Regions from separate parts of the Pseudomonas rhodesiae genome, predicted to be linked through region 4. Evidence: predicted binding sites of a transcription regulator. Region 4 holds the regulator's gene; each other region holds the start of a gene.
The links. The regulator FliA, encoded in region 4, starts transcription of late flagellar genes. The targets are predictions, from matches to a motif close to CTAAAGTTTNNNNNNNNNNNGCCGNTAA.
Positions count from the first base shown of each region.

Region 1: a site for FliA is predicted at 4,955-4,982, ahead of motA (flagellar motor stator protein MotA). Genes of this name have one in related genera too.
Region 2: a site for FliA is predicted at 1,272-1,299, ahead of HRH33_RS14700 (methyl-accepting chemotaxis protein). Genes of this name have one in related genera too.
Region 3: a site for FliA is predicted at 3,950-3,977, ahead of HRH33_RS12385 (methyl-accepting chemotaxis protein). Genes of this name have one in related genera too.

Region 1 is NZ_CP054205.1:806,731-814,176, reverse strand. Features, by position in the region: gene queG (tRNA epoxyqueuosine(34) reductase QueG) at 1-497, shown strand, start outside; gene HRH33_RS03465 (trimeric intracellular cation channel family protein) at 476-1,093, opposite strand; gene orn (oligoribonuclease) at 1,266-1,808, opposite strand; gene rsgA (small ribosomal subunit biogenesis GTPase RsgA) at 1,918-2,949, shown strand; gene motB (flagellar motor protein MotB) at 3,015-4,031, opposite strand; gene motA (flagellar motor stator protein MotA) at 4,035-4,886, opposite strand; gene HRH33_RS03440 (HDOD domain-containing protein) at 5,054-6,589, shown strand; gene HRH33_RS03435 (rhodanese-like domain-containing protein) at 6,647-7,446, shown strand, end outside.
Region 2 is NZ_CP054205.1:3,240,436-3,247,881, reverse strand. Features, by position in the region: gene HRH33_RS14700 (methyl-accepting chemotaxis protein) at 1-1,244, opposite strand, end outside; gene HRH33_RS14695 (OsmC domain/YcaO domain-containing protein) at 1,408-3,606, shown strand; gene HRH33_RS14690 (IS110 family RNA-guided transposase) at 3,839-4,876, shown strand; gene HRH33_RS14685 (hypothetical protein) at 5,459-6,850, opposite strand; gene HRH33_RS14680 (VOC family protein) at 6,909-7,391, opposite strand; gene HRH33_RS14675 (LysE family translocator) at 7,439-7,446, opposite strand, start outside.
Region 3 is NZ_CP054205.1:2,744,397-2,751,842, reverse strand. Features, by position in the region: gene HRH33_RS12395 (MFS transporter) at 1-1,232, shown strand, start outside; gene HRH33_RS12390 (2-hydroxyacid dehydrogenase) at 1,229-2,206, shown strand; gene HRH33_RS12385 (methyl-accepting chemotaxis protein) at 2,270-3,895, opposite strand; gene HRH33_RS12380 (nucleobase:cation symporter-2 family protein) at 4,129-5,556, shown strand; gene HRH33_RS12375 (LEA/WHy family protein) at 5,567-6,028, shown strand; gene HRH33_RS12370 (carbon-nitrogen hydrolase family protein) at 6,224-7,150, opposite strand; gene HRH33_RS12365 (LysR family transcriptional regulator) at 7,237-7,446, shown strand, end outside.
Region 4 is NZ_CP054205.1:4,252,843-4,260,288, forward strand. Features, by position in the region: gene HRH33_RS19150 (chemotaxis protein CheA) at 1-2,095, opposite strand, end outside; gene HRH33_RS19155 (protein phosphatase CheZ) at 2,107-2,895, opposite strand; gene HRH33_RS19160 (chemotaxis response regulator CheY) at 2,914-3,288, opposite strand; gene fliA (RNA polymerase sigma factor FliA) at 3,458-4,198, opposite strand; gene fleN (flagellar synthesis regulator FleN) at 4,195-5,028, opposite strand; gene flhF (flagellar biosynthesis GTPase FlhF) at 5,133-6,449, opposite strand; gene flhA (flagellar biosynthesis protein FlhA) at 6,462-7,446, opposite strand, start outside.

The sequences.
Region 1 (7,446 bases), 2.3 Mb from region 4:
GACGCTGCACCGCCTGCCTGGATATCTGCCCCACCAATGCCTTCGTCGGCCCGTATGTACTGGACGCCCGGCGCTGTATCTCGTACCTCACTATCGAGCTGAAAACGGCGATACCGGAAGACTTGCGCCCGCTGATCGGTAATCGCGTCTTCGGCTGCGATGACTGTCAGATCGTTTGTCCGTGGAATCGTTTCGCTCGCCCCACTGGCGAAGGCGATTTCCAGCCACGGCATAACCTGGATAACGCAGAGCTGGCCGAACTGTTTATGTGGGACGAGGATAAATTCCTCAGCAGCACCGAAGGCTCACCCCTGCGCCGCGCCGGTTATGAGCGCTGGCTGCGCAACCTGGCGGTAGGACTGGGCAATGCGCCATCAAGCATTCCGGTACTGGAGGCCCTGAAAGCGCGGCGCGAGTACCCGTCGGAGCTGGTGCGCGAGCATGTGGAATGGGCGCTCAAGCAGCATGCCGAGCGTCAGTGCACATCATCGTTGTAGACGAACTTGGGCATTTCCCAGTGAAAGCGGATCGCCAGCAGACGCAATAGAAAGCCACTGAACAACGTCAGCAGGATGGCTTGCTCACCGGGCAGCTCCAGATGCAGGCACAACAGATAGAACCAAGCGGCGAGGAACGACACGCTGGCGTACAACTCGCGGCGGAAGACCAGCGGGATGTCGTTGCAGAAGATATCCCGCAGAATGCCACCGAACACCCCGGTGATCACGCCGCTGACCGACGCCACCAGCATGCCGTGCCCCATTTCCAGGGCGGTCATGCAGCCAATCAAGGTGAACGCCACCAGGCCCACGGCGTCCAGGGCCAGGAATACCGAGCGCAGGCGTCGCATCAGCGGCGCGATAAAGATCGTCACCAGCGCGGCCACCGAGGTCAGCACCAGGTATTCAGGGTGCTTGACCCACGTCAGCGGGTAGTGCCCCAGCAACACATCCCGCACCGAACCGCCCCCCAGCGCCGTCACGCAGGCAATCAACACCACCCCAAACCAGTCCATGCCGCGCCGACCGGCGGACAAGGCGCCGGTCATGGCTTCGGCGGTGATGGCGATGAGGTAAAGCATCAGCAGCATGATGGCGATCCTTGTAGTGAGCGGGCTTGCCCCGCGCCGGGCTGCGCAGCAGCCCCAAATACTTGGCGATGATATCTATAGGGAAAAATGCGGCAACAGCAGTGGGGCCGCTACGCAGCCCAGCGCGGGGCAAGCCCGCTCACAACAGGAAGCCCGGACACGGTAAGAAACCGTTTCAAGCCTTGATGAAGTGCTTGCGGTAATGCTTCAGCTCGGCAATCGATTCGCGAATATCGTCCAGCGCCAGGTGAGTGCTGCCCTTGTGGAAGCTGTCTTTGACTTCCGGCGCCCAGCGCGCAGCCAGTTCCTTGAGTGTGGACACGTCCAGGTTGCGGTAATGGAAGTAGCTTTCCAGCGCTTTCATATGGGTATAAAGGAAGCGACGATCCTGGCAGATGCTGTTGCCGCAGATCGGCGACTTGCCCTTGGGGACCCACTGCTCCAGGAAGGCGATGGTCTGGGCTTCAGCCTCGGCCATGCTGATGCGACTGTCGCGCACGCGCTGGGTCAGGCCGGAATTGCCATGGGTGCGGGTATTCCACTCATCCATGGTGGCTAGCACTGCGTCGCTGTGGTGGATGGCGATCACCGGACCTTCGGCCAAGGTATTGAGGTTGCTGTCGGTAACAATCGTCGCCATCTCGATGATGACGTCGGTGTCGGGGTTCAGACCGGTCATTTCCAGATCGATCCAAATCAGGTTCTGTGGGTTTTGCATGGCTCGTTTCTCTTGGCACCTTGGCGTAGCTGCGCAGTTTAGCAGGCGGGGGCGTGCTAGACTCGCGACCGTTTCACCCAAACCTTTGCATTATCGATACGGAACACCAATGGCCAAACGCCAGCTCAACCGTCGCCAAAACTGGCGCATCGAAAAGATTCAAGGCGAACGCGCTGCCCGCGCCGCCAAACGTGAATCCTCCGCCGTGGAAGCGCTCGAGGGCGGCGACCTGGGCCCCGAACAAACGGGTCTGGTGATCGCGCACTTTGGCGTGCAGGTCGAAGTCGAGGCGCTGGAAGGCGAACTCGCTGGCCAGGTGTTCCGTTGTCACTTGCGCGCCAACCTGCCGGCGCTGGTCACCGGCGACCGCGTGGTCTGGCGTGCTGGCAACCAAGGGATCGGCGTGATCGTCGCCCAGTTGCCCCGCAGCACCGAACTGCGCCGCCCCGACAGTCGCGGCCAGCTCAAGCCGGTGGCGGCCAACGTCGACATGATCGTGATTGTTTTCGCGCCGCTGCCCGAGCCCCATGCCAACCTGATCGACCGCTACCTGGTGGCCGCCGAGCACGCCGGCATTCGCCCACTGCTGCTGTTGAACAAATTCGACCTGATCGACGAACAGAATGCTCCGGCGCTCAATGCGTTGCTGGCGGTCTACCGCACCCTGGGCTACCCGGTGCTGGAAGTCTCGGCCCATCACGGCAATGGCATGGAACAACTGCAACAACAGTTGGACGGGCGCATCAGCGTGTTCGTAGGCCAGTCCGGCGTCGGCAAGTCGTCGCTGGTCAATAGCCTGCTGCCGGAAGTCGACACCCGAGTGGGGCCGCTGTCGGAGCTGTCCGGCCAGGGCACCCACACCACCACCACCGCGCGACTGTTTCACTTCCCCGGCGGCGGCGAGCTGATCGACTCCCCGGGTATCCGCGAATTCGGCCTCGGCCACGTCAGCCGCAGCGATGTGGAAGCCGGCTTTATCGAGTTCAACGACCTGATCGGCACCTGCCGCTTCCGTGACTGCAAGCACGACCGCGAACCGGGCTGCGCCCTGCTCAAGGCCCTGGAAGATGGCCGCGTGCAACAGCAGCGGATGAATAGCTATCGGTCGATCATTGCGAGCTTGCCTGAGAGCAGCTACTGACCGGTTTCTTGCCCTGCGAAGCAGACGTGAAAAGGCCGCGATGATCGCGGCCTTTTATATACAGCTTATGAGCCCGCTTTGGGCACCGTCGGGTCTTTCACCCCACCGTCATCGAACAAATTCAACTTCTGCCGCAGTTCATGGGCCGGCAACGGCTCCTGCCCTGACGGGATAGCGTTCGGGTCAGTGGGCACTTCACCTGGCGCGCCGGCGCCTGGAGCCGGCGTCGCAGGCGGTTGATCGCCTTCGATCGCACGCTGAGCTTTTTTGGTCAGCACGACAATGTCGATACGCCGGTTGACCGGGTTGTACGGATCCTTCGCATCAAACAGTTGCGAAGAGGCAAAACCCACCACTCGCGCCACTTGCGCATCCGGGTAGCTGCCGGCCACCAGGGCACGACGGGCCGCGTTGGCGCGGTTGGCCGAAAGCTCCCAGTTGCCAAAGTCGCCCTGGCCCGCGTAAGGCTTGGCATCGGTATGGCCGCTGATGCTGATCTTGTTCGGCACCGCTTTGATGGTGTCGGCCATGGCCAGCAGGATGTCCTCGAAGTACGGCTTCAAACGCGCACTGCCGGAATCGAACATCGGCCGGTTGGCGGCGTCGGTGATCTGGATGCGCAAACCCTCGGGGGTGATCTCGAAAGAAATCTGGTCCTTGAACTTCAGCAGTTGTGGGTTTTCCTCAACCTTGTTCTGCAACTCCTGCAGCAGTAGCTCAAGACGCTCCTGCTCGACCTGTTCGGCCATGGACTCGACCGTATCGCGCTCAATCGGGATTTTCTCCTGAGGCGCCTCGGTCTTCACTTCCGGGTTGATGGTGCGTTCAGGCGCCAGTTGAGGCGAGCCGCCCAGGTCGATCACAAAGGGCGTGCCGCTTTCCGAGAAACCGATGGGGTCTTTGAAGTAGCCGGCGATGGCGATCTTCTGCTCAGGCGTGGCGGTAGACATCAGCCACAGCACCAGAAAGAACGCCATCATCGCCGTCGCAAAGTCGGCGAAGGCGATTTTCCAGGCACCACCATGGTGCCCCGCAGCGAAGCGCTTGACGCGCTTGATGATTATCGGCTGGTTGTTTTCCATGGCTTAGCGACCGCGAACCGCTTGTTCCAGCTCGGCGAAGCTTGGGCGATGCTTGGGGTACAGCACCTTGCGACCGAACTCCACCGCCAGCGAAGGCGGCATGCCGGAAGCGGACGCCACCAGGCTGGCCTTGATCGATTCGTACAGGTTGATCTCTTCCTTGGCGTCGTGGGCCAGGGAGGTCGCCAGCGGACCGAAGAACCCGTAAGCCGCGAGAATACCGAAGAAGGTACCCACCAGGGCCGCACCTACGTGCATACCGATGGCCGCCTGATCACCCTCGCCCAGCGAGGCCATGGTCACCACGATACCGAGTACCGCCGCCACGATACCGAAGCCGGGCATGCCGTCGGCGATGCCGGTCACCGCGTGAGACGGGTGCTCCAGTTCTTCTTTGAGGCTGAACAGTTCCATGTCGAACAACCCTTCCAGCTCATGGGGGGCCATGTTGCCGGAGGACATGATGCGCAGGTAATCACAGATATAGGCGGTCATGCGCTCGTCTTTGAGCACGGCCGGGTACTTGGCGAAAATCGGGCTGGCGGCGGCGTCTTCGATGTCGGCCTCGATGGCCATCATGCCTTCGCGGCGGCTCTTGTTGAGGATCTCGTAGACCAGGCCCAGCACTTCCAGATAGAACGTGTGGGAGAAGCGCGAGCCGAACATGCTCAGGGACTTCTTGACCACGTGCATGGTCATGTACCCAGGGTTGGCTTGCAGGAATGCACCAAATGCCGCCCCGCCGATGATCATCACTTCGAAAGGTTGGATCAGCGCGGCGATCTTACCGTGGGAAAGGACGTAACCGCCGAGCACGCTCGCGAGGACGACGATGATGCCGATAATTTTAGCCATAGGAGATGAGTACTTGCGCCGTCAGGTTCATGGACATATTTGGGGGAACTGAAAAACTCTTGTTCTACTTATCGGCAAAACTGCGCCAGACTATAGCCCGTTAAGGCGAAAAGCCAGTTCGGCCCGCTCTGGGCGTGTTGACCGCAAGTGATGATCGCGCCCCTACCATGGCCAAACAAAAAATCGACCCAACTGCAAAACCTGCTTCCCTCCCCGACTGGATCAAGCGTCTGGACGAGGTGCGCCTGCCCGTTCCACAGACCAGCCACGACCGTGTGTGCAAAGCCATCCGCGACAACCGCAGTTCGTTGCGAGATATTGCCGAGCTGATGCAAAACAGCCCGGCGCTGGTGCTCAGCGTGATGCGCGAGGCCAACAGCCATACCCATGGCAGCCTAGCCGAACCGGCGGAAAACCTCGAAGTGGCACTCAACCGCCTGGGCCTCAAGCGCGCCGAGGAACTGCTGGCACGCTTGCCGTCGGTGCCCGACCAAGACATTCCCGTGGCGTTGCGCCAGCTATTGTTGGTCAGTCAGCACGCCTCGCAGCAAGCCAACGGTCTGTTTGGCAGCCGATTGGCGCGACTGTGGCAAGACATTCATTGGGGCAGCCTGCTGTTTTTGTCGCCGCTGTGGCCGATGGCGGTGGCTTATCCCAAGCTGCTGGAAGAATGGGAGCTGCGGGTTATCCACAAGGGTGAGTCGGCGCGCGTGGTTGAACAGCAGTTATTCGGCGTACGCCTGCTGGACTTGTGCATCGGCCTGACCGAAGCCTGGCACCTGCCGATGTGGGTATCCCAGGGTTATACCCTGCTGCTGAATGAGCAACGCATGTTGGTCAAAGCGCTGCGTATCGCCCGCGACGAAGACCCACTGCACCAGCAGCAATTGCTGGACGCCGCCCCCCATCTGCGCCGCTGGCTGAACCAGCCGGCCAACACCGTACTGCTGGCCAATGGCCTAGCGATGTCCGCCCAAGAATCCTGGACCTGCCCGCACACGCAGCGCTGGCAATTCCTCACCGCTCTGTACCTGCAACAACCCTTGGCCGAAGTGCAGCAGCAAGTCCATCAACAGGCAGTGACCAGCGCCCGCACCACGCTGATGCCCGACCTTTGGCACCCGGCGCTGTCGTTGATCTGGCCGTGGCATGTGCAGAAGATCCACCGTGGTTTGCTGCCCGCCCCGCCGCCCACCGCCGAGGCGCTGGCCGTGTGGCGCAGCCGCTGCACCGAACTGCTGATGGAACCGAGCCGCTTTGCCAACGCCATGCACCTGACTACCTGCGCCAAAGAGGCGCTGGTTGCCAGCGGCATGCAACGGGTGATGCTGTTGATGACCGACCGCGCCCAAAGCACCCTGCGCGTGCATCAGGTCGACGGCCTACCCAAGGATGCCGCCAACCTGAGCCTGGATGTGGTCCACAGCACAATGCTCCAGCGTCTGCTGGAAAAATCCGCCCAGGTGCGCTTCACACCGGACAACCACGCGCAGTTCTCCGCGCTGCTGCCGCCGATCCTGCGCCGCCTGTTCAATGGCGAACACTTGCTGCTGCGCTCCCTGAGCTGCAACGGCAAAGTCGTGATGCTGATGGTGGCCGACCAGGGCGGCGGTCCGTTCTCGGAAACCACCGTGCAGGCGTTCGGCAAAACCGCTCAATGCATCGAAAAGGCCCTGCACTGCTTTACCAACCGCGGCGCCTGATGCTTGCGCTACAATCGCCATCCTTTATCGCCAACTTTTATGCCCAGGAGACCTCACATGCCTGACTTCTCTGGCTTGCCGCTGGTGATCGAATCCGCCGACCTGCAAAGTCGCCTGGGTGCCGAACACCTGATTGTGGTGGACCTCACCAGCGCCGCCCGCTACGCCGAAGGGCATATCCCCGGCGCGCACTTCGTTGACCCCAAACGCACCCAACTGGGCCAACCGCCGGCTCCGGGCCTGCTGCCGAACAAGGCCGACCTGGAAAAGCTGTTTGGCGAACTCGGCCACACGCCGGATGCGACCTACGTGGTCTACGACGACGAAGGCGGCGGCTGGGCCGGGCGTTTTATCTGGTTGCTCGACGTGATCGGCCATCAGAAATACCACTATCTCGACGGCGGCCTGCTGGCATGGTTGGCAGACGGCCTGCCCGTCTCCACCGACGTCCCCCCGTCGGCCGGCGGCCCGGTCAGCGTCACGTTGCACGATGGCCCCACCGCCACCCGCGAATACCTGCAAAGCCGTCTTGGCGCTGCCGACCTGGGCATCTGGGACGCGCGCGGCCCGCTGGAGTATTCCGGCGAGAAGGTGCTCGCGGCCAAGGGCGGGCATATCCCCGGTGCGGTCAACTTCGAATGGACTGAAGGCATGGATAAGGCGCGCAATCTGCGCATCCGCCGCGACATGCCACAGATTCTTGAAAACCTGGGCCTGACGCCCGACAAAGAAATCATCACCCATTGCCAGACTCACCATCGCTCTGGCTTCACCTACCTGGTGGCCAAGGCGCTCGGTTATCCGCGAGTCAAAGGTTATGCCGGTTCCTGGGGCGAATGGGGTAATCACCCCGACAC
Region 2 (7,446 bases), 1.0 Mb from region 4:
TGCAACTGCGTGATCAGCCCATGGATCTGAGTGGTCGATTGCGTGGTGCGCTGGGCCAGCTGACGGACTTCGTCGGCCACTACGGCAAAGCCGCGCCCCTGTTCACCGGCGCGGGCTGCTTCGATGGCGGCGTTGAGGGCCAGCAGGTTGGTCTGGTCGGCGATGCCTTTGATCACATCGACCACGCTGCCGATTTCATCGCTGTCGCGGGCCAGTTGCGCCACGGTGACGCCGGTCTCGCCGACCACCGCCGACAAACGCTCAATGGCCTGGCGAGTATCGCGCGCCACGTCGCGGCCACGGCCGGTCAATACGTTGGCTTGCTGGGTAGCGTCGGCGGTGCGTTGCACATGGCTGGCGACCTCCTGGGTGGTGGCGGCCATCTGATTGACGGCGGCCGAGACCTGTTCGGTCTCCACGCGCTGACGGTCCAGGCCCCGGGAGCTGGCGGAAGCCAGTTGGTCGGACTGACCGGCCAGGGTGCTGAGTTGTTCGGCACTGTCCTGCAAGCGGGTGAGGCACGTTTTCAGGCGTGCGTTCTGGCTCTGGAAGGCGGTTTCCAAACGTGCCTGCGGGCCGCGAGCGTCGCTGTACATCTGCGCGATCAACGCATCCGAGGTGGACGGCTCGACCCCTTGCAGCAGGCGCAAGGTGCTGCCATGGCGGGCGCTCGAACAAAGCAGGCCGATGGGCACCGCCACCGTCACGGCGACCGCGACCGCCACTGGCGCACTGAGAAACAACCCGGCCAGGCTGCCGGCAATACCGCTGGCCATATAGGGCACGCAGCTCAATAGATGGGGCAGCCAGGCGTCCTGGCGCGGTACAGCGGTTTTGCCTTGGCTGATCCGTTGATAGAGGGCCTGGGCGCGGCGGATTTCATCGGCAGTGGGCTTGACCCGCACCGACTCGAAACCGACCACCCGGCTGCCGTCGAATATCGGTGTGACGTAGGCGTTGACCCAATAATGGTCGCCGTTCTTCGAGCGGTTCTTGACGATGCCCATCCAGGGCAAGCCCTGTTTGAGCGCGCTCCACATGTGCGCGAATACGGCCGGCGGTACGTCGGGGTGACGCACGATGTTCTGGGGCGCACCGATCAGATCGTCACGTTCAAAGCCGCTGATTTCGACAAAGGCATCGTTGCAGTAAGTGATCATGCCCTGCACATCGGTGGCGGAGATGAGTTTCTGCTGCGGCGCGAGGGAAATCTCGCGTTGTGTTACGGGCTGATTGTTGCGCATTCGGACTACTCCCTGGTTGCGCCCACTCCATCGGCGGCAAGTCACAAAAAGTTAATATTCATTTGGCAATTGATCCGCCGCTGGTCAAAAGCCTGAAACTTCCCGAGGAAAAACCCCATAATGGCGGCCATTTTTGTTTAGCCCGTTATTCTGGTGTGCCCGCATGGAAATTAAGGTCAACTTTCTCGACAACCTCCGGCTTGAAGCCAAGTTCGATGACTTCACGGTGATTGCCGACCAGCCCATTCGCTACAAAGGCGATGGCTCGGCCCCGGGCCCCTTCGATTATTTCCTGGCGTCGTCGGCGCTATGTGCGGCGTACTTCGTGAAGCTGTACTGCCAGACGCGCAATATCCCCACCGAAAATATCCGCTTGTCGCAGAACAACATCGTCGACCCGGAAAACCGCTACAACCAGATTTTCAAGATTCAGGTCGAGTTGCCGGCGGACATCTCCGATAAGGACCGTCAAGGCATCCTGCGTTCCATTGACCGTTGCACCGTGAAGAAAGTGGTGCAGGCCGGGCCGCAATTCGTGATCGAAGAAGTAGACAACCTCGACGCCGACGCCCAGGCCTTGTTGATGCCCAGCGCGTTGTCCGACGGCGGTACCTATATCGCCGGTAAGGACCTGCCGCTGGAACAGACCATCGCCAATATGTCCGGCATCCTGGCTGACCTGGGCATGAAGATTGAAATCGCGTCGTGGCGCAATATCGTGCCGAACGTGTGGTCGCTGCATATCCGCGATGCTCACTCGCCGATGTGCTTCACCAACGGCAAGGGCGCGACCAAAGAGAGCGCTCTGGCATCGGCCCTGGGCGAGTTCATCGAGCGGCTCAACTGCAACTTCTTCTATAACGACCAGTTCTGGGGCGAAGAGCTGGCCAACGCGGCGTTCGTGCATTACCCCGATGAGCGCTGGTTCCAGCCCGGCCCGAACGATGAACTGCCGCCGGAAATCCTCGACGCCTATTGCCTGAAGGTCTACAACCGCGATGGCGAACTGCGTGGCTCGCACCTGTTCGACACCAACTCCGGCAACGAGGCGCGCGGCATCGTATCGCTGCCGTTCGTGCGTCGCTCCGATGATGAGGTGGTGTATTTCCCGTCCAACCTGATTGAAAACCTCTACCTCAGTAACGGCATGAGCGCTGGTAACACCTTGGCCGAAGCCCAGGTGCAGTGCCTGTCGGAGATCTTCGAGCGGGCGGTGAAGCGCGAAATCATCGAAGGCGAATTCGCCCTGCCGGACGTGCCTGCCGAGGTGCTGGCCAAGTACCCGAACATCCTGGCGGGTATTCAGGGTTTGGAGGCCCAGGGTTTTCCGGTGCTGGTCAAAGACGCGTCCTTGGGCGGTGAGTTCCCGGTGATGTGCGTGACCCTGATGAACCCACGCACCGGCGGCGTGTTCGCTTCGTTCGGCGCACACCCGAGTCTGGAAGTGGCGCTGGAGCGCAGCCTCACCGAACTGCTGCAAGGCCGCAGTTTCGAAGGCCTGAACGACCTGCCGCAGCCGACCTTCGAAGGCCAGGCAGTGACCGAACCAAACAACTTCGTCGAACACTTTATCGACTCCAGCGGCGTGGTGTCGTGGCGCTTCTTCAGTGCGCAGTCGGATTACGAGTTTGTCGAATGGGACTTCTCCGGCCAGGGTGAAAATTCCAACGCCGAGGAGGCCGCGACGCTGTTCGGCATTCTCGACAACATGGGTAAAGAGTCCTACATGGCGGTGTACGAACACCTCGGCGCCACGGCCTGTCGGATTCTGGTACCGGACTATTCGGAAATCTATCCGGTGGAAGATCTGATCTGGGACAACACCAACAAGGCCCTGTTTTTCCGCGCCGATATCCTCAACCTGCACCGCTTGGACGACGCAGAACTTGAGGCGTTGGTTGAGCGCTTGATCGAAAGCGAATTGGACGATTACACCGACATCACTACCCTGATCGGCATTGAGTTCGACGACAACACCGCGTGGGGCCAACTGACCATCCTGGAACTGAAACTGCTGATCTTCCTCGCCTTGCGCCAATACGAAGAGGCCAAGGAGTGCGTGGAGATGTTCCTGCAATACAACGACAACACCGCCGAGCGCGGGTTGTTCTACCAGGCGCTCAACGCCGTGCTGGAGATGGAACTGGACGACGATCTGGAACTGGCGGACTACGAAGTTAACTTCCGGCGCATGTTCGGCGACGAACGCATGGACGCCGTGATCGGCTCGGTCAACGGCAGCGTGCGCTTCCATGGCCTGACCCCGACCAGCATGAAGCTCGAAGGGCTGGACCGGCATTTGCGCCTGATCGACAGCTATAAAAAACTGCATAGCGCGCGAGCGGCGGTGTCCATCCGATAAGCCTTTTGCGCAGTTTGCTCACCAAAGAAAGCAGGCGCGCCGCAATGAGTGTGTCTTGCCCCGATTCCTTGTGGTCAGCATAAAGATAGGTGGCACCGCGCTTCCCTGTGGTCAGCATAAAGATTGGTGGTACCGCGCCACCCTGTGGTAATGGAATGGACGCCCCCTTCCTAACGGCATCTATGTGCCAAAGTTAAAGTGTTACCCACACTTAGCGGAAGGGAGCGTCCTCATGCAGCTTACGACTGTTTCGGTTGACTTGGCAAAAAACGTGTTTCAACTTCACGCGATCGATCAACAAGGAAAAACAGCGCTAAGGAAGCAGCTTAAACGTGAGCAGGTTGTCCCTTTTTTTGCCAACCTGGAGCCCTGCCTAGTGGGCATGGAGGCATGTGGCGGAGCCCACTATTGGGCAAGAAAACTGCAGGCACTTGGTCATACGGTCAAGTTAATGGCTCCGCAATTTGTGAAGCCCTACGTGAAGTCGAACAAAAACGATGTAGCTGACGCAGAAGCGATCTGTGAAGCCGTTACTCGGCCCAACATGCGCTTTGTGCCGATCAAGACGGTAGAGCAGCAAGCTATTTTGGCGGTGCATTGCGCACGGCAAGGGTTTGTAAAGGCCAGAACGGCACAAGCTAATTCGATTCGTGGGCTCCTTGGAGAATTTGGCGTGGTCTTGCCTCAGGGCATTCGACATATCGTCGAGCGTTTGCCGGATATTTTGGAAGATCATGAAAACGCTCTTCCTGGATCGTTACGCCAACTGATGCAGCGCTTGATGGAGCATTTCAAAGAGCTGGATCGACAGGTCGTCGAGTTGGAACGAGAGATTCAACAATGGCATCGCAGCAATGAAGGCAGCTGCCGCCTGGCAGAAATCCCAGGCGTTGGCCCGCTCACTGCAACCGCGCTAGTGGCGTCAGTGGGTGACGCGAAAAACTTCAGTAACGGTCGGCAAATGGCGGCATGGTTGGGGTTAGTGCCGCGACAACACTCCAGCGGAGGCAAGCCCACGTTGTTGGGGATCAGTAAACGGGGCGATGGTTATTTACGCACCTTGCTGATTCATGGCGCACGCTCGATGGTTCGAGTGGTGGAGAGCAAGACAGATCCTTCGGCGGATTGGCTGAAGGGGTTATTGGCTCGTCGTCACACCAACGTTGCTGTCGTTGCACAGGCTAATAAAACGGCCCGGATAGCCTGGGCATTATTGGCCCATGGCACCAAGTTCCGACCCGACTACACCCCCGACGTAACGGTGGCGTAGCCGGCCCGGTGAAATGAAAAAGTGATGCGTTAGAAGGAGTACTTCCAAGGTTGCTCAGGCGATCATGACGTGATGGCAAGACAGGTAGGACCGGGATCGGGTAACTCTGCCCTGCTCACAGCGCTTCGAGCGCGTTGTGGTGATAAGAGCCCGATCAGCGAATTCCATCAGGGACAGAGGCACCGCCTCACTTAAAGTCCGGATGTATGGCTGCAACCTTATCCCGTCTGTGTTTTCACGAATTGAGTGCTTGGCATACTGGGGGCGTCCATGTATGAGCAAGCTTGCTTGCGCTGGGCTGCGCAGCGGCCCCAAAACCAGGCGGTGGGTTTGACCTGAAAGGACGCGGTGGGTGGGAGAGGGCTGCTGCGCAGCCCAGCGCGGGGCAAGCCCGCTCACCACAGAAGTCCTGCTTACCACAAAAGGTCTGTTCACCACAGAAGTCCTGCTCGGCAAAAGAACCCAGTCAGCACAAGAAACCGCTCAGCAAAGATTGCTGGCACCGCGCTTCCCTGTGGTGAGCAAGCTTGCTTGCGCTGGGCTGCGCAGCGGCCCCAAAGGCAGGCGCTGAAGTGTTACCTGTTATTCGAACTTATCGATGCGTGTATCGGCGTAGAAAAACTCGTTCTTATCCGTGCTCGATTCGTAGAAGTAGGCGTAATCATTCAGGTAGTACACATGTTCGACGCGGTTGTACTTATCGTCATCGGTGCGGCATGCCAAGGCCTTGGCATTCCCCAGCAGGTTGGGGTTGAGTTCGCGGGCCGGCAATTCGCGTTCGACGACGCAGCGGTTGATCTGCACCTTGTTATAGCTGCCCACCAGGCTGTTGAGTGTCGAGCGGGTGGTCTGGTAGACCACGGTTTCGCCGACCGGCAGGGCCTGCCAATTGCCGGTCAAGCTCAACTGCGTCAAGGTCGAGCTTTCCGCCATGCCGGTGCCGCCGTAGGTTGTCTTCGACACCAGCGAGACCAGGTTGCGCCAGCTCACCGACTGGGACTCATAGCCTTCGCCGCGATGGACGATCTGCAGTTGACCACTGGCCTTGTCCTGGCTGATGAAGTGCTCGCTGGTGCTGTTGGACGTCTTGCCTTTGAGAGTCGATGTGCCGGTAAAGTGCACGTACTTCAAGGTACGCGCCGGCTTGTCCTGGTTGAAGGGCGCAAGCGCGGCCAGTACCTGGGGATGCACCGACGACAGGGCGATGATCGCCGGTGCTTTCAGGCGCGGCTTGAAGGGTTCCAGCGTGGCGATTTTCTCGGGGGTGACACACACGGTATTGAACAGCCGCGCATAGTCGGCGTCGCCGCCGGCGATAGGCTGTGGCGTGGGGAAGCTGTCGACCCGGCCATCGCTCACGCGGTTGCGCACGTCCAGATCGTAGCCGGCCAGCTCCTTGTATGTGCCATTGGCGCAAGACACCGCAAAGTGCTCGCGTTTTTGCGCATAAGGTGCGTCGTAGGGCAGGTCATTGAGCACCGTCGGGTTATCGAAAGCGGCCCAGAAACGGGTTTCACCCTGCACAGTCGTGACGCTGGCGGCGTCGAGCAGTACCCAGTTATCGCGCGCATCTTTGCTGACCAGGCGCCAGTCGGGCTTGGGCGTTTCAGCACAGGCGCGGATAAATGTCTGGTTGGCGGCCAAGGTGGCATACAGCGTGTCAGACAGCTTGCGCGCCTCGGTATAGCGCCCGGCTTTGAGCGGGTACACGCGTTGGGAACCATCGAGGTACAGCAGGTGCAATTGCTTGGACGAGCACGCCGCTTCGAACTGCATGGTACGCCGCACGCCGCCGGTAGCGTCGGGCATCAGCAGCTCGAAGCTGAGCAAGTCGCCTTCGCGCACGATGCTGTTCTCCACCAATGGTTGAGCCAGGGTGTCGGCGAGCATCTGCTCGACTTTGCCGGACTGGGTGGCACAACCGGACAGGGTGGCGATGCCACCGGCCAGCAACACAGAAGTCAAAACGCGCACAAGAACCTCATTGAGTCCATTCGGGGATGCCAGGGTGACGGCCGCCGGGGGTGAATCTTTAGGTTTTTTTCACGGCCGCTTCGATGGCAGCAATGTCGATCTTGCCCATGCCCATCATCGCGTCAAAGGCACGCTTGGCGGTGGCCGCGTCGGGGTGGGCGATCGCCTGGGTCAACGCCCGCGGTGTGATCTGCCACGACACTCCCCACTTATCCTTGCACCATCCGCAGGCACTGGCCTGACCGCCGTTGTCGATGATCGCGTGCCAATAGCGATCGGTCTCGGCCTGATCATCCGTGGCCACCTGGAACGAAAATGCCTCGGTTTGAGGAAATATCGGCCCGCCGTTCAGCCCCAGGCACGGGAGGCCCATCACGGTGAACTCTACCGTCAGCACATCGCCTTGCTTGCCCGACGGGTAGTCGCCCGGTGCTTTGTGTATGGCGTCTACGCTGCTGTTTGGAAAAGTCTTGGCGTAAAAGCGCGCCGCCTCTTCGGCCGTGCCGTTGTACCAGAGGCAGAGGGTGTTTTTGCTGGGCATGCTCGTTCTCCACAGTGAAGGGGTGGAGATAGTCTAGACCACGTACTTCAAGCCC
Region 3 (7,446 bases), 1.5 Mb from region 4:
GCCTGGCGTACCTGGACCGCGCCAACTACGGCTTCGCCGCCGCCTCCGGGATGGCCGAAGACCTGATGATCACCCCGGGCATGTCGTCATTGCTGGGAGCGCTGTTCTTCCTCGGCTACTTTTTCTTCCAGGTGCCGGGAGCGATCTATGCGCAAAAGCGCAGCGTCAAGAAACTGATTTTTGTCAGCCTGATCCTGTGGGGCGGCCTGGCCACCCTCACCGGCGTGGTGTCCAACGCCTATATGCTGGTCGCCATCCGCTTTCTGCTCGGCGTGGTGGAAGCGGCGGTGATGCCGGCGATGCTGGTGTACCTGTGCCACTGGTTCACCCGCGCCGAACGCTCGCGGGCCAATACCTTTCTGATCCTCGGCAACCCGGTGACCATGTTGTGGATGTCGGTGGTGTCGGGCTACCTGGTGCAGCATTTCAGCTGGCGCTGGATGTTTATCATCGAAGGCCTGCCGGCGGTGCTGTGGGCGTTTATCTGGTGGAAGCTGGCCGATGAACGTCCCAAGGACGCCACTTGGTTGAGCGACGGGCAAAAGCAGGAACTGGAAACTGCCCTGGCCGCCGAACAGGTCGGCATCAAGGCAGTGAAGAACTACGCCGAAGCCTTCCGCTCGCCCAAAGTGATCATCCTGGCCTTGCAGTTCTTTTGCTGGAGCATCGGGGTGTACGGGTTTGTGCTGTGGCTGCCGTCGATCCTCAAACAAGGCTTGCAGATGGACATGGTCGAGGCCGGCTGGCTGTCGGCATTGCCTTACCTGGCGGCGGTGATCGGCATGCTGCTGGTGAGCTGGGGCTCGGACAAGCTGCAAAAACGTAAACGCTTTGTGTGGCCACCGCTGCTGATCGCCTCCATTGCGTTCTATGCCTCCTACGTGCTCGGCGCCGAACATTTCTGGTGGTCCTACACCCTGCTGGTGATTGCCGGGGCGTGCATGTATGCGCCTTACGGCCCGTTCTTCGCCATCGTGCCGGAAATCCTGCCGGCCAACGTCGCCGGCGGCGCCATGGCGCTGATCAACAGCATGGGCGCCCTCGGCTCGTTCGGCGGCTCGTACCTGGTGGGTTACCTCAACAGCAGCACCGGCTCGCCCGGCGCCTCGTACCTGTTGATGAGCGGCGCGCTGATGCTGTCGGTGGTGCTGACGATTTTCCTCAAGCCCGGCGCCAGCGACCGTCAACGCGCGCCATTGCCACCCCTTGAATTGAAGGTAAAAGCCCAATGAAAAAGTCTGTGGTGCTGTACAAAAAACTCTCCGCGCCGCTGATGGCGCGCCTGCACGAGCAGGTGGACGTCACCCTGATCGAAGCTCTGGATGACACCGGCCTGGCCAAGCTGCGCGACGCCCTGCCGAACGCCCATGGCCTGCTGGGCGCCAGCCTGCGCCTGGACGCGCACTTGCTGGACCTGGCGCCGCAACTGGAAGCGGTGGCCAGCGTTTCGGTGGGGGTCGACAACTACGATATCGACTACCTCACCCGACGCGGCATCCTGCTCAGCAACACCCCGGACGTACTCACCGAAACCACCGCCGACACCGGCTTCGCGCTGATCCTGGCCAGCGCCCGCCGCGTGGTGGAGCTGGCCGATATGGTTCGCGCCGGGCAATGGCATAAGAACATTGGCCCGGCGCATTTCGGCAGCGATGTGCACGGCAAGACCCTGGGCATCATCGGCATGGGCCGCATCGGCGAAGCCCTGGCCCAGCGCGGGCATTTCGGCTTCGGCATGCCGGTGCTCTACCACAGCCACTCGCCCAAGCCACGGGTCGAAGAGCGCTTCGGCGCGCAGTACCGCAGCCTTGAAGACTTGCTGCAACAGGCCGATTTTGTCTGCCTGACTCTGCCGCTGACCGCCGAGACCGAAAAGCTGATCGGCGCCGAGCAGTTCGCGCTGATGGGCCCGGACACGATCTTTATCAATATTTCCCGCGGCAAGGTGGTGGACGAAGCGGCGCTGATCGAGGCGTTGCAGCAACGCACGATCCGCGCGGCGGGGCTGGATGTGTTCGAGAGGGAACCGCTGGCTCACAGCTCGCCGTTGCTGCGGTTGAACAACGTGGTGGCCACGCCCCACATCGGCTCGGCGACCCACGAAACGCGCGAGGCCATGGCCACCTGTGCGGTGGATAATCTGTTGGCCGCTCTGGCGGGCGAGAAGCCGAAAAACCTGGTCAACCCGACCGCCTGGAAGCAATAGCCACACCGAAGGCAAACACAGATCACCTGTGAGAGGGGGCTTGCCACCTCCCACAGAGCGGCGTCAGATCACGAACTTGGCCACCATCGCGTTCAAGTCCACCGCCAGGCGCGACAGTTCATGGCTGGCGGCGCTGGTCTGGTTGGCGCCGGAGGTGGACTGGGACGCCAGGTCGCGGATATTGACCAGGTTGCGGTCCACTTCGCGGGACACCTGGGCCTGTTCTTCCGAGGCGCTGGCGATTACCAGGTTGCGCTCGTTGATCAGGCTGATGGACTGGGTGATCTGCTCCAGCGCCACACCGGCGGCGCGCGCCATTTCCAGGGTGTCCTGGGTGCGCTGATTGCTCTGCTGCATCGATTGCACGGCCTCGCCGGTACCATTCTGGATGCCAGCGACCATTTTCTCGATCTCCTGGGTCGACTGCGCGGTGCGATGGGCCAAGGCCCGAACTTCGTCGGCCACCACCGCAAAACCGCGCCCGGCCTCACCGGCGCGGGCCGCTTCGATCGCGGCGTTGAGGGCCAGCAGGTTGGTCTGCTCGGCAATCGCGCGGATCACGTCGAGCACCTTACCGATGTCACGCCCCTGGGTGGCCAGACCCTCGATCATCACAGCGGTGCTTTGCACGTCGTGGGTCATGGTCTGGATCGCGTCGACGGTTTGCACCACGCGGTCGCGGCCTTCGCGCGCCGCCTGGTTGGACTGGCGCGAGGCTTCGGAGGTAGACACCGCGTTGCGCGCCACTTCTTCCACCGCGGCGGTCATCTCATTGACCGCCGTGGCGGCCTGGTCGATTTCGTCGTTCTGTTGCTGCAGGCCGCGGGAGGCTTCTTCGGTGACCGCGCTCAACTCTTCAGCCGCCGAGGCCAGTTGAGTGGCCGAGCCGGCGATATGCCGGATGGTCTGGCGCAGGTTGGTCTGCATGGTGGACAACGCCCCGAGCAGGCGTGCCGGCTCGTCCTTGCCGTCGTCCTCAATCATGCCACTAAGGTTGCCGCCGGCGATGGTCTCGGCCACCTGCACGGCTTTGCGCAGCGGCGTGACGATGCTGCGGGTCAGCAGCCAGGCCAGCAGCACCGTCAACAGTGCGGCGGCGACCGAGACCACCACAATGCCGGTGATGGCGCTGTTATAGCTCTGGCCCGCTACATCATTGGCTTGCTTGGCCGCCGCGCCGTTCATCGCAATCAGTTTGTTCAGTTGCTCGCCCATCTGGTCGGTGCCGTCCTTGATCCGGGTGTTGATCAGGGTGCGCATTTCTTCGACCTTGCCGTCCCGGGACAGGCTGAGCATATCGGCCTGGGCTTTCAGATAGTTGTCCAGCGTGCTGGAGAACGTCTTGAACAGCGCCGCTTCATCCGGTCCTGCAGGCAAAGCCGCGTAGGCGGCCTGGGCTGTCTTGGCCTTGTCGACCAACACCCCAATGCGGGTTTCGGCTTCCTTGAGCGCCGCAGGTTCGCGGTTGACCAATACGCGAAACGACAGAATGCGCATGCGCAACACGTTCTCGGTCACCTGCCCCAGGAAGGTCACACTGGGCAGTTGATTGGTATTCATGTCCACCGATGCTTGACGAATCAAGGTCATACGGTTGGCCGCGAACCCACCCAGCAGCACCACTAACAACGCGATAAAGGCGAAACCCAGCGAAGCGCGAGGGGCGATATTCAAATGACGAAGCGACATAGACGTGTTCTCGAAGTGAGTGCCTGCGCGCAATCCCTGCCGCGAAACGATCAATCAGCGGCAACGCGCTGCCTGACCTTGGACGCCACTGTTGTTTTTAATAGGTGGGCCTGTAAGCAGTATCGGCAAGGATTGGGAATTTATGCAGGGCGCTTATAAATATTTTTTTACACTTCTGAGCATCGGCGCTTTCTGGCATCCTGCGCCTCCCTTTTCCGACCCGAGCCCATATTTTGTCTGACGCTCAAGCCCCCCGCCCCCGCTATAAATCCGACCTGATCTACGGCCTGGAAGACCGTCCGCACTTCAGCGCGGCGATCTTCGCTGCGCTGCAGCATGTGCTGGCCAGTTTTGTCGGCATCATCACCCCGACCCTGATCGTCGGCGGCGTACTCGGCCTGGAAAGCGAAGTGCCGTATCTGGTGAGCATGGCGCTGTTCGTCTCGGGCCTGGGCACCTTTGTCCAAGCGCGTACGTTCGGCCCCATCGGCTCGGGCTTGCTGTGCCTGCAAGGCACCAGTTTTTCGTTTATCAGCGTGATTCTCAGCGCCGGCTTTATGGTCAAGGCCCGCGGCGGCGGCACCGATGAAATTCTCTCGACGATCTTCGGCATCTGCTTTTTTGCGGCGTTTATCGAAGTGGTGCTCAGCCAGTTCATCGGCAAGCTGCGCAAACTCATCACCCCGGTGGTAACCGGCACCATCATCACTTTGATGGGCCTGTCCTTGATCAAGGTGGCCGTCACCGACATGGCCGGCGGCTTCGGCGCCAGCGACCTCGGTGCGGCCGGCAACATGGGCCTGGCGGCCCTGGTGTTGCTGACCATCGTGGTGCTCAACCGCTTCAATAACCCATTCCTGCGCCTGGGTTCGATCGTGATCGGCCTGACCCTGGGCTTTGTGGTGGCCTGGTGCCTGGGCCGCGTCGATATGGCGGCGCTGCCCCAGGTGCCATTGATCAGCGTGCCGGTGCCGTTCAAGTACGGGTTTTCGTTCGACTGGGTGGCGTTTATTCCAGTGGCGGTGATCTTCCTGATTTCGCCGTTGGAAGCCGCCGGCGACCTGACCGCCAACTCGATGATTTCCCAGCAGCCGGTAAAGGGCCCGCTGTATATCAAACGCATCAAGTCCGGCCTGCTGGCCGACGGCCTCAACTCGGCGATGGCCGCCACGTTCAACAGCCTGCCGATGGTGACCTTTGCCCAGAACAATGGGGTGATCCAACTGACCGGCGTGGCCAGCCGCTATGTGGCGTACTTCATTGCCGGCCTGCTGGTGCTGCTGGGGCTATTCCCCATGATCGGCGCGGTGCTGCAACTGATGCCCAAACCGGTGCTGGGCGGCGCCACGCTGATCATGTTCGGCACCGTGGCGGTGGCCGGTATCAAGATCCTCGCCGAGGCCGGCCTGCACCGGCGCAACGTACTGATCGTGGCGATTTCCCTGGGCATGGGCCTGGGCGTCGCCGCCGTGCCGGAAGTGCTGCGCGAGTTGCCCAAGGCGCTGCATAACATCTTCGAATCGCCGATCACCGTAGGAGCGTTCTGTGCAATCCTGCTGAACATTTTCCTGCCCGAAGAGTTCATAGAGTTGGAAGAAGATGAATTCGATCCGGAGTCCTCTACCCTCAAGGTGATGCAAGACCCGGACGTCACGAACTAGGAGCCCTCACATGCGCAAGCTCATGGTGCTATCGCTGCTGCTACTGACCCTGAGCGCCTGCGCGCTGTTTCCGAACCGCGACCCGGTGAACATCAACGTGGTGGGCATCGAACCGCTACAAAGCCAAGACTTGGAAGTGCGCTTCGCCGTCAAACTGCGGGTGCAGAACCCCAACGAAACGGCGATTGACTACAACGGTGTGGCTCTCGACCTGGAAGTCAACGGCCGGCCGTTGGCCTCAGGCGTGAGCGACCAGGCCGGCAGCATCCCACGCTTCTCGGAGACCGTTCTGACGGTGCCGGTCAGCGTTTCGGCATTTTCGGTGTTGCGTCAAACCCTGGGCCTGAGCCAGACCCAGAGTTTGAACAACCTGCCCTATGTGCTGCGGGGCAAACTGGCCGGGGGGCTGTTCGGCACCATGCGTTTCGTTGACCGAGGTACGTTGGATATGCCTAACGGCGCGACGTGGTAAAGCCTGCGCAACCGACCGATACCCCGCCATCGGGGGCAAGCCCCCTCCCACAGGTTGGCCCATGGGCAAATTTGGAGGCAACACAGACCCCCTGTGGGAGGGAGCTTGCTCCCGATGGCAGTGGCAAAGTCAACATATCGACTGGCTGGCTCTGCGCCATCGGGACGAGCCCTCCCCAGCCTTCCTGCCAATGCTTCAGTCCGTGATATAGCGCACGCCGGGTTTGGCGCGTTCATCCACCACCAGCTCGAACACATCCGGCCGTGCGTAATGCCCCACCACGTCGTAGTCATACCGCGCGCGCACCAGGTCGTCGGTATCAATCTGCGCCGTCAGCAGCCCCGCTTCGCCCACCAGCGGCCCGGCCAGGATGTCGCCCATCGGGCCGACAATCACGCTGCCGCCTGCAATCAACGGGCGGTCCGAAGGCCAGTTGGCAATCTTCACGCCGAGGGCTTCGGGCGACGCCTGCACCTGGCAAGCGCTGACCACGAAACAGCGGCCTTCATGGGCTACATGGCGCATGCTCACCTGCCACATCTCGCGCTCGTCCACGGTGGGTGCACACCAGACTTCCACGCCCTTGGCGTACATCGCGGTGCGCAGCAGCGGCATCATGTTTTCCCAGCACACCGCGCCGCCGATACGGCCCACCGCGGCGTCGATCACCGGCAAGGTGGAACCGTCACCCTTGCCCCAGATCAGCCGCTCGGTGCCGGTAGGCATCAGTTTGCGGTGCTTGGCCACCAGGCCGCCGGCGGGTTCGAAATACAGCACCGTGCAGTACAAGGTATTGCCGCTGCGCTCGATCACGCCCAGCACCAGGCTGGCGCCCGTGCGCGCCGATAACCCGGCCAGGGCGTCGGTTTCCGCGCCAGGTACATCGATGGCATTGGCAAAGTAACGGGCGAAGGCTTCGCGCCCTTCGGGCAGGCGATAACCCAGTTGCGTACCGAACCCTTCGCCTTTGGGGTAGCCACCGAGGAGCGCCTCGGGCATCACCACCAATTGCGCGCCGCTGCGGCGGATCTGGTCTTCATAACCGAGGATCTGTTCCAGGGTGTCGGCCTTGCCGCCCGGTAGGGAGCCGATTTGCAAGGCCGCGACGGTAGAAATAGGCATAACGTTCACTCCGATGATTGGCTGGGGGTTGCCCATTCTCCCGCCACCCCGGATCATGAATAAAGCCCACTTCAGTACTGAATGATATGAGCCAAATGAATATCGCCCAGGTCGATCTGAACCTGCTCAAAACCTTCGAAGCACTCCATGACGAGTCCAGCGCCAGCCGCGCCGCCTTGCGCCTGGGCGTGACCCAATCGGCCATCAGCGCTGGGCTGCGGCGCTTGCGCCAGGTGTACGGCGACCCGTTGTTTGTGCGCACCGGTCGCGGCCTGGCGCCGACGTTGCGGGCCAAC
Region 4 (7,446 bases):
GGCCGACCAACTGATCGACCACAAAGCCGATGCGTTGAGTGCCCACGGAGAGAATCACCACATGGCCTTCGCGCTGTTCTTCATGAGCCGCCGAAGCCACCAGCCAGCGCTTGAGATAGAACAGGGGCAACGCCTTGTCGCGCACGATCACCACTTCCTGGCCGTCCACCACGTTGGTGCGCGACAGGTCGAGGTGGAAGATCTCGTTGACGTTGACCAGCGGGAAGGCGAACGCCTGGTTGCCCAGCATCACCATCAGGGTCGGCATGATCGCCAGGGTCAACGGCACCTTGATGACGATCTTGGAGCCCTGGCCCTTGGTCGAGTAGATATTGATCGAACCGTTGAGCTGGCTGATCTTGGTCTTGACCACGTCCATGCCCACGCCACGGCCCGACACGTCGGAGATCTCGGTTTTGGTCGAGAAGCCTGGGGCGAAGATCAGGTTGTAGCACTCGGTGTCGGTCAGGCGGTCGGCGGCGTCTTTGTCCATCACGCCACGCTTGACCGCGATGTTACGCAGGATGGCCGGGTCCATGCCTTTGCCGTCGTCGGTAATCGACAGCAGGATATGGTCGCCTTCTTGCTCGGCCGCCAGGATCACTTTGCCGCCCCGGGACTTGCCCGCGGCTTCGCGTTCTTCCGGGGTTTCCACGCCGTGGTCGACGGCGTTACGCACCAAGTGGACCAGCGGGTCGGCCAGGGCCTCGACGAGGTTTTTGTCGAGGTCGGTCTCTTCGCCCACCAACTCCAGGTTGATCTCTTTCTTCAGCTGACGCGCCAGGTCGCGAACCAGGCGTGGGAAGCGGCCGAAGACTTTCTTGATCGGCTGCATCCGCGTCTTCATCACGGCGGTTTGCAGGTCGGCGGTAACCACGTCGAGGTTCGACACGGCCTTTTGCATGGACTCATCGCCACTGCTCAGGCCCAGGCGCACCAGGCGGTTACGCACCAGCACCAGTTCGCCAACCATGTTCATGATGTCGTCCAGGCGCGCAGTATCGACCCGCACGGTGGTTTCGGCTTCACTGGCAGGCTTGTCGGCCACCGGCGCGGCGGCGGCCCGTGCAGGCGCGGCAGCCGGAGCCGCCGCCGCGGGCTTGGGTGCTGCGGCAGGCGCCGCGGCCTTGGCGGCGACCGGTGCAGGTTTGGCGGCGGTAGCGGCGGCCGCAGACGCGGCCAGCGCAGGCACTTCGCTGAATTTGCCCTTGCCGTGCAAATCATCCAGCAACGCTTCGAATTCATGATCGGTGATCAGCCCGTCACCGGCAGGTGCCGCAGCGGCTGCCGGCTTGGCATCAGCCGGCGCGGCGGCGGTGGCCGCGACTTCCGGCAACGCGTCGGCGGCGAAGGTGCCCTTGCCGTGCAACTGGTCGAGCAACGCTTCGAACTCGTCGTCGGTGATATCGGTGCTGGCAGCCACAGCGGCCGGTGCAGGCGACGCGGCGGCAGGCGCCACGGCATCGGCGGCGAACTGGCCTTTGCCATGCAACTGATCGAGCAGGGACTCAAATTCGGCGTCGGTGATGTCTTCGCTGGCCGGTGCTTCAGCCGAGGTCGGGGCCGCAGCGGCCGGCGCTTCGGCTTCGGCCTTGACCGCGCTGAGGGAGCTGAGCAGCTGTTCGAATTCACTGTCGGTCACGTCCGGTTCCGGCGCCGGTTCAGGCTCCGGCACGGCCTCGACCACGGGCTCCGCCGACAGGTCGGCAGGCTCTGCATAGCGCGCCAGGGCGGCCAGCAGTTCCGGGGTGGCGGCAGTGATCGGCGCACGTTCGCGCACTTGGCTGAACATGCCGTTGACCGCATCGAGCGCTTCGAGAATCACGTCCATCAACTCCGAGTCGACGTGACGCTCACCCTTGCGCAGGATGTCGAACACGTTCTCGGCGATGTGGCAGCACTCCACCAGCTCATGGAGCTGGAGGAAGCCGGCGCCCCCTTTTACAGTATGAAAACCGCGAAAAATTGCATTGAGCAGGTTCGCATCATCCGGGCGGCTTTCCAGCTCGACCAGTTGTTCGGACAGTTGCTCTAAAATTTCGCCGGCCTCTACAAGGAAATCCTGAAGGATCTCTTCATCGGCGCCGAAGCTCATGTGGGTGCTCCTTAGAAGCCTAAACTGGATAACAGGTCATCTACGTCATCCTGACCTGACACAACGTCTTCACGTTTATCGGCATGAATCTGCGGACCTTCACCCTTGGCGAGATGTTTTTGTGGATCTTTTTCCGAGAGGATCGCTGCGCGGTCATGTTCGATGCCGGCAAAACGGTCAACCTGGCCGGCCATGAGCACCAGTTTGAGCAAGTTGCTTTCCACTTCGGTGACCAATTGCGTCACGCGCTTGATCACCTGACCGGTCAGGTCCTGGTAATCCTGAGCCAGCAGAATATCGTTGAGGTTGCTGGACACCGTGCGGTTGTCCTGCTCGCTGCGTGACAAGAACCCTTCGACCCGGCGCGCCAGCTCGCGGAACTCTTCAGCCCCCACTTCCCGGCGCATAAAGCGCCCCCAGTCGGCATTCAGGGCCTGAGCTTCGGTGGCCATGCCGTTGACCAGAGGCGTGGCGTTTTCCACCAGGTCCATGGTGCGGTTGGCCGCGGCCTCGGTCAGCCTGACCACATAGGACAGGCGTTCGGTGGCATCCGTGATCTGCGAGATTTCCTCGGCCTGGGGCATGTGCGGGTCAATCTGGAAATTGACGATTGCACTGTGCAGCTCGCGTGTGAGCTTGCCCACTTCCTGGTACAGGCCTCGGTCACGGGTCTGATTGAGCTCATGGATCAACTGCACCGCGTCGCCGAAATGGCCTTTTTCAAGGCTGTCGACCAGTTGGTGAGCATGTTTTTTCAGGGTGGACTCAAAGTCTCCCTGTGACGTTTCTTTGTGCTCCATAGCTCCCCCGCGATGGCATTAGCCGTGGATGCGTTCGAAGATTTTTTCGATCTTCTCTTTCAACGCCTGTGCAGTGAATGGCTTGACCACATAACCGTTAACACCGGCCTGGGCGGCCTCGATGATCTGCTCGCGCTTGGCTTCGGCGGTTACCATCAGCACCGGCAGGTTGCGCAGTTTTTCATCGGCGCGCACCCAGCGCAGCAGGTCGATACCGGTCATGCCCGGCATGTTCCAGTCAGTCACCAGAAAGTCGATGCCTCCGCTGTTGAGGATCGGCTGTGCAGTGATGCCATCGTCCGCCTCGACCGTGTTGGTGAACCCAAGGTCACGCAACAGGTTTTTTATGATCCGCCGCATCGTTGAGAAGTCATCAACGATGAGGATTTTCATGTTCTTGTCCAATTCGACCTCCAAGCAGTCTTAAACGCGCCCAGCACCTGGACGCGCCATTTCAATCAACAGGCATTACACAAAAAGGACTGCCGGGGCCACCACGGGCCGAACCCGCGTAGGCCAATCACCCCCGCGGTATCGCTCTGCAGTGTCCCCACACTGCCTGTCAGCGCGCTCGCCACTCTCCCAAACGCCCCCGCAAGCGGGCGGCGCACTGGCTGTGCAACTGGCTGACTCGCGATTCGCTGACCCCCAGGACCTCACCGATTTCCTTGAGGTTCAGCTCTTCGTCGTAGTACAGCGCCAACACCAATCGTTCACGCTCCGGCAAATTGGCGATTGCGTCCGCCAACGCCCCCTGGAAACGCGCATCTTCCAGGTCGCGCGACGGCTCCATGTGAGCGCTCGCGCCGTCCTCGTGCAGCCCTTCGTGTTCGCCGTCCTGGAGCAGGTCGTCGAAACTGAACAGGCGGCTGCCCAAGGTATCGTTCAAAATCCCGTAATAATCGTCGAGACTCAATTGGAGTTCGGCCGCAACTTCATGATCTTTAGCGTCGCGACCGGTTTTTGCTTCAATTGCACGAATTGCGTCACTGACCATGCGCGTATTGCGGTGCACCGAACGGGGTGCCCAATCACCTTTGCGCACTTCATCGAGCATCGCCCCACGGATACGGATACCCGCATAGGTCTCGAAACTCGCGCCCTTGGTTGCGTCGTACTTGGTCGACACTTCGAGCAGGCCGATCATGCCGGCCTGAATCAAATCTTCGACCTGCACGCTGGCAGGCAACCGGGCCAGCAAGTGGTAGGCAATGCGCTTGACCAGGGGCGCATAGCGCTCGATCAGTTCACCCTGGCTGTCACGCGCCGATTTCTTATAGAGGTTGTAGCCGCTCGATGTCATAGCACTGGTCCTGCGCTCGTCTGATGCACCAATCGCTCGACGAAAAACTCCAGATGCCCACGCGGGTTGGCGGGCAAAGGCCAGGTATCGACCTTCTGAGCAATAGCCTTGAACGCCAAGGCGCATTTCGAACGAGGGAATGCTTCGTAGACCGCACGCTGCTTTTGCACGGCCTTGCGCACACACTCGTCGTAGGGAACTGCGCCGACGTATTGTAAGGCGACATCGAGAAAGCGATCCGTGACCTTGGTCAACTTGGCGAACAGGTTGCGCCCTTCCTGCGGGCTCTGGGCCATGTTGGCCAGGACGCGGAAGCGGTTCATTCCGTAGTCACGGTTAAGGAGTTTGATCAGGGCGTAGGCGTCGGTGATCGAGGTGGGTTCGTCGCAGACCACCAGCAATACTTCCTGCGCGGCGCGCACAAAGCTGACCACGGATTCGCCAATCCCGGCGGCGGTGTCGATCACCAGCACGTCGAGGTTGTCGCCGATATCGCTGAACGCCTGAATCAGGCCGGCATGCTGCGCCGGGCTCAGGTGCACCATGCTCTGGGTGCCGGAAGCGGCCGGCACGATGCGGATCCCGCCAGGGCCCTGCAGCAGCACGTCGCGCAGCTCACAGCGCCCCTCGATCACATCGGCCAGGGTGTGTTTAGGCGTCAGCCCCAGCAGAACGTCGACGTTCGCCAGCCCCAGGTCAGCGTCCAGCAGCATGACGCGACGGCCAAGCTCTGCCAGCGCCAGGGACAAATTCACTGACACGTTCGTTTTTCCGACGCCACCTTTGCCGCCGGTCACCGCGATCACCTGTACGGGATGCATGCTGCCCATTTTATTTCTTTACCTTGTCTTGCTTAGACGCAGGCTACATGGCTTGGCCGCGTGAATCGCTTGCAGACCATCAATGTAGGTACATTGCATTGTGTTCATGTTGCTCAGCCCACCCGTTTTGCCGGGCTGTGGTAAAGATCAGCGAACATATCCGCCATCGCTTCCTCGCTCGGCTCGTCTTGCATTTGCACGCTGACTGCACGGCTGACCAACTGATGACGGCGCGGCAGATGCAGATCATCCGGGATCCGCGGCCCGTCGGTCAGGTAGGCGACCGGTAACGCATGACCGATAGCCAGGCTCAACACTTCGCCCAGGCTGGCGGTTTCGTCCAGTTTAGTCAGGATGCAACCGGCCAGCCCGCAGCGCTTGTAGCTGTGGTAGGCAGCGGTAAGAACCTGTTTCTGGCTGGTGGTTGCAAGCACCAGGTAATTCTTTGACTTGATGCCACGCCCGGCCAGGCTTTCCAACTGCATGCGCAGCGCCGGATCGCTGGCTTGCAGGCCGGCGGTGTCGATCAACACCACACGTTTGCGCAGCAGCGGGTCGAGGGCGTTGGCCAGGGATTGGCCCGGGTCGACGTGAGTCACCGGCACATTCAGGATGCGCCCCAGGGTCTTGAGTTGTTCCTGGGCACCGATACGGTAGCTGTCCATGCTCACCAGCGCGATGTTATGCGCGCCGTATTTGAGTACATAGCGCGCCGCCAGTTTGGCCAGGGTGGTGGTCTTGCCCATGCCGGCCGGGCCGACCATGGCGATGACGCCGCCCTCTTCCAGGGGTTCGATTTCCGGGGTGACGATCATGCGTGCCAAGTGGGCCAGCAGCATGCGCCAGGCTTGGCGCGGCTCATCGATTTCAGTGGTCAGGGCCAGCAGGTCGCGGGACAACGGACCGGACAGGCCGATGCGTTGCAGACGACGCCACAGGTTGGCTTGCTGCGGCTTGCTGCCTTGCAGTTGGTTCCAGGCCAGGGAACCCAGTTGCACTTCCAGCAGCTCGCGCAGGCCGTTGAGTTCGAAGCGCATCGAATCGAATACGCGCTGGTCGACGGCGGCGGCCGGTGCTGGCGCGGCGGGACGTGGCGGTTCGACGAAGGTCGGCTCCACCAGCGGCTCGGCGGCGGTCAGCGGCAGCCCGGCGAACAACTGGCGATTGGTGGTGGCATCGCTGTCGCCACGCATGCTCAGTTCAGCCTGGGCCGAGACGATGCGCGATGCAGTCTTGCGCAGTTCATCTTCGAGTTCCATGTTGGGAACGCGCGGCGCCAGCGCCGAGGGGGTGTAGTCCAGGGCAGCCGTCAGCTCGACACCGCCGGCAATGCGACGGTTACCGATAATCGCGGCATCGGCGCCCAGCTCATCACGGACCAGTTTCATGGCCTGACGCATATCGGCGGCGAAAAAACGCTTCACTTGCATAACCCACTACCCTCAGCCGTTGGGCCCTACTGTCGCGACGATAGTCACTTGCTTGTTGTCAGGAATTTCCTGGTAAGCCAAAACGTGCAAATTCGGTACTGCCAGGCGTCCAAACCGCGACAACATCGCTCGGACCGGGCCCGCCACCAGCAGAATCACCGGTTGGCCCTGCATTTCCTGACGCTGTGCGGCGTCGATCAACGAACGCTGCAGTTTTTCAGCCATGCTTGGCTCCAGCAGAACGCCCTCTTCCTGGCCTTGTCCTGCCTTCTGAATACTATTGAGCAATATTTGTTCCAACCTTGGTTCCAAGGTGATCACAGGCAGCTCGGAGTCAAGCCCTACAATGCTTTGCACGATGGCGCGCGACAATCCGACGCGCACTGCCGCCACCAGCGCGGCGGTATCTTGACTCTTGGCGGCGTTGTTGGCGATGGCTTCGGCAATGCTGCGGATGTCGCGCACCGGCACCTGTTCGGCCAGCAGCGCCTGCAACACTTTGAGCAATTGCGACAACGACAGCACGCCCGGCACCAGTTCTTCGGCGAGTTTTGGCGAGGCTTTGCCGAGCAACCCCATCAATTGCTGGACTTCCTCGTGGCCGATCAGCTCGTGGGAGTGCTTGTAGAGGATCTGGTTGAGGTGGGTGGCAACGACCGTGCTGGCGTCCACCACGGTGTAACCCAGGGACTGTGCCTGGCTGCGCTGGCTGATTTCGATCCACACCGCGTCCAGGCCGAAAGCCGGATCTTTGGCGGTAATGCCGTTGAGGCTGCCGAACACCTGCCCGGGGTTGATCGCCAGTTCGCGGTCGGGGTAGATCTCGGCTTCGGCCAGGATCACGCCCATCAGGGTCAGGCGGTAGGCGCTGGGGGCCAGGTCGAGGTTGTCGCGGATGTGCACGGTGGGCATCAAAAAGCCCAGGTCCTGGGACAGCTTCTTGCGCACGCCCTTGATCCGCGCGAGCAGTTGGCCGCCCTGGTTGCGGTCCACCAGA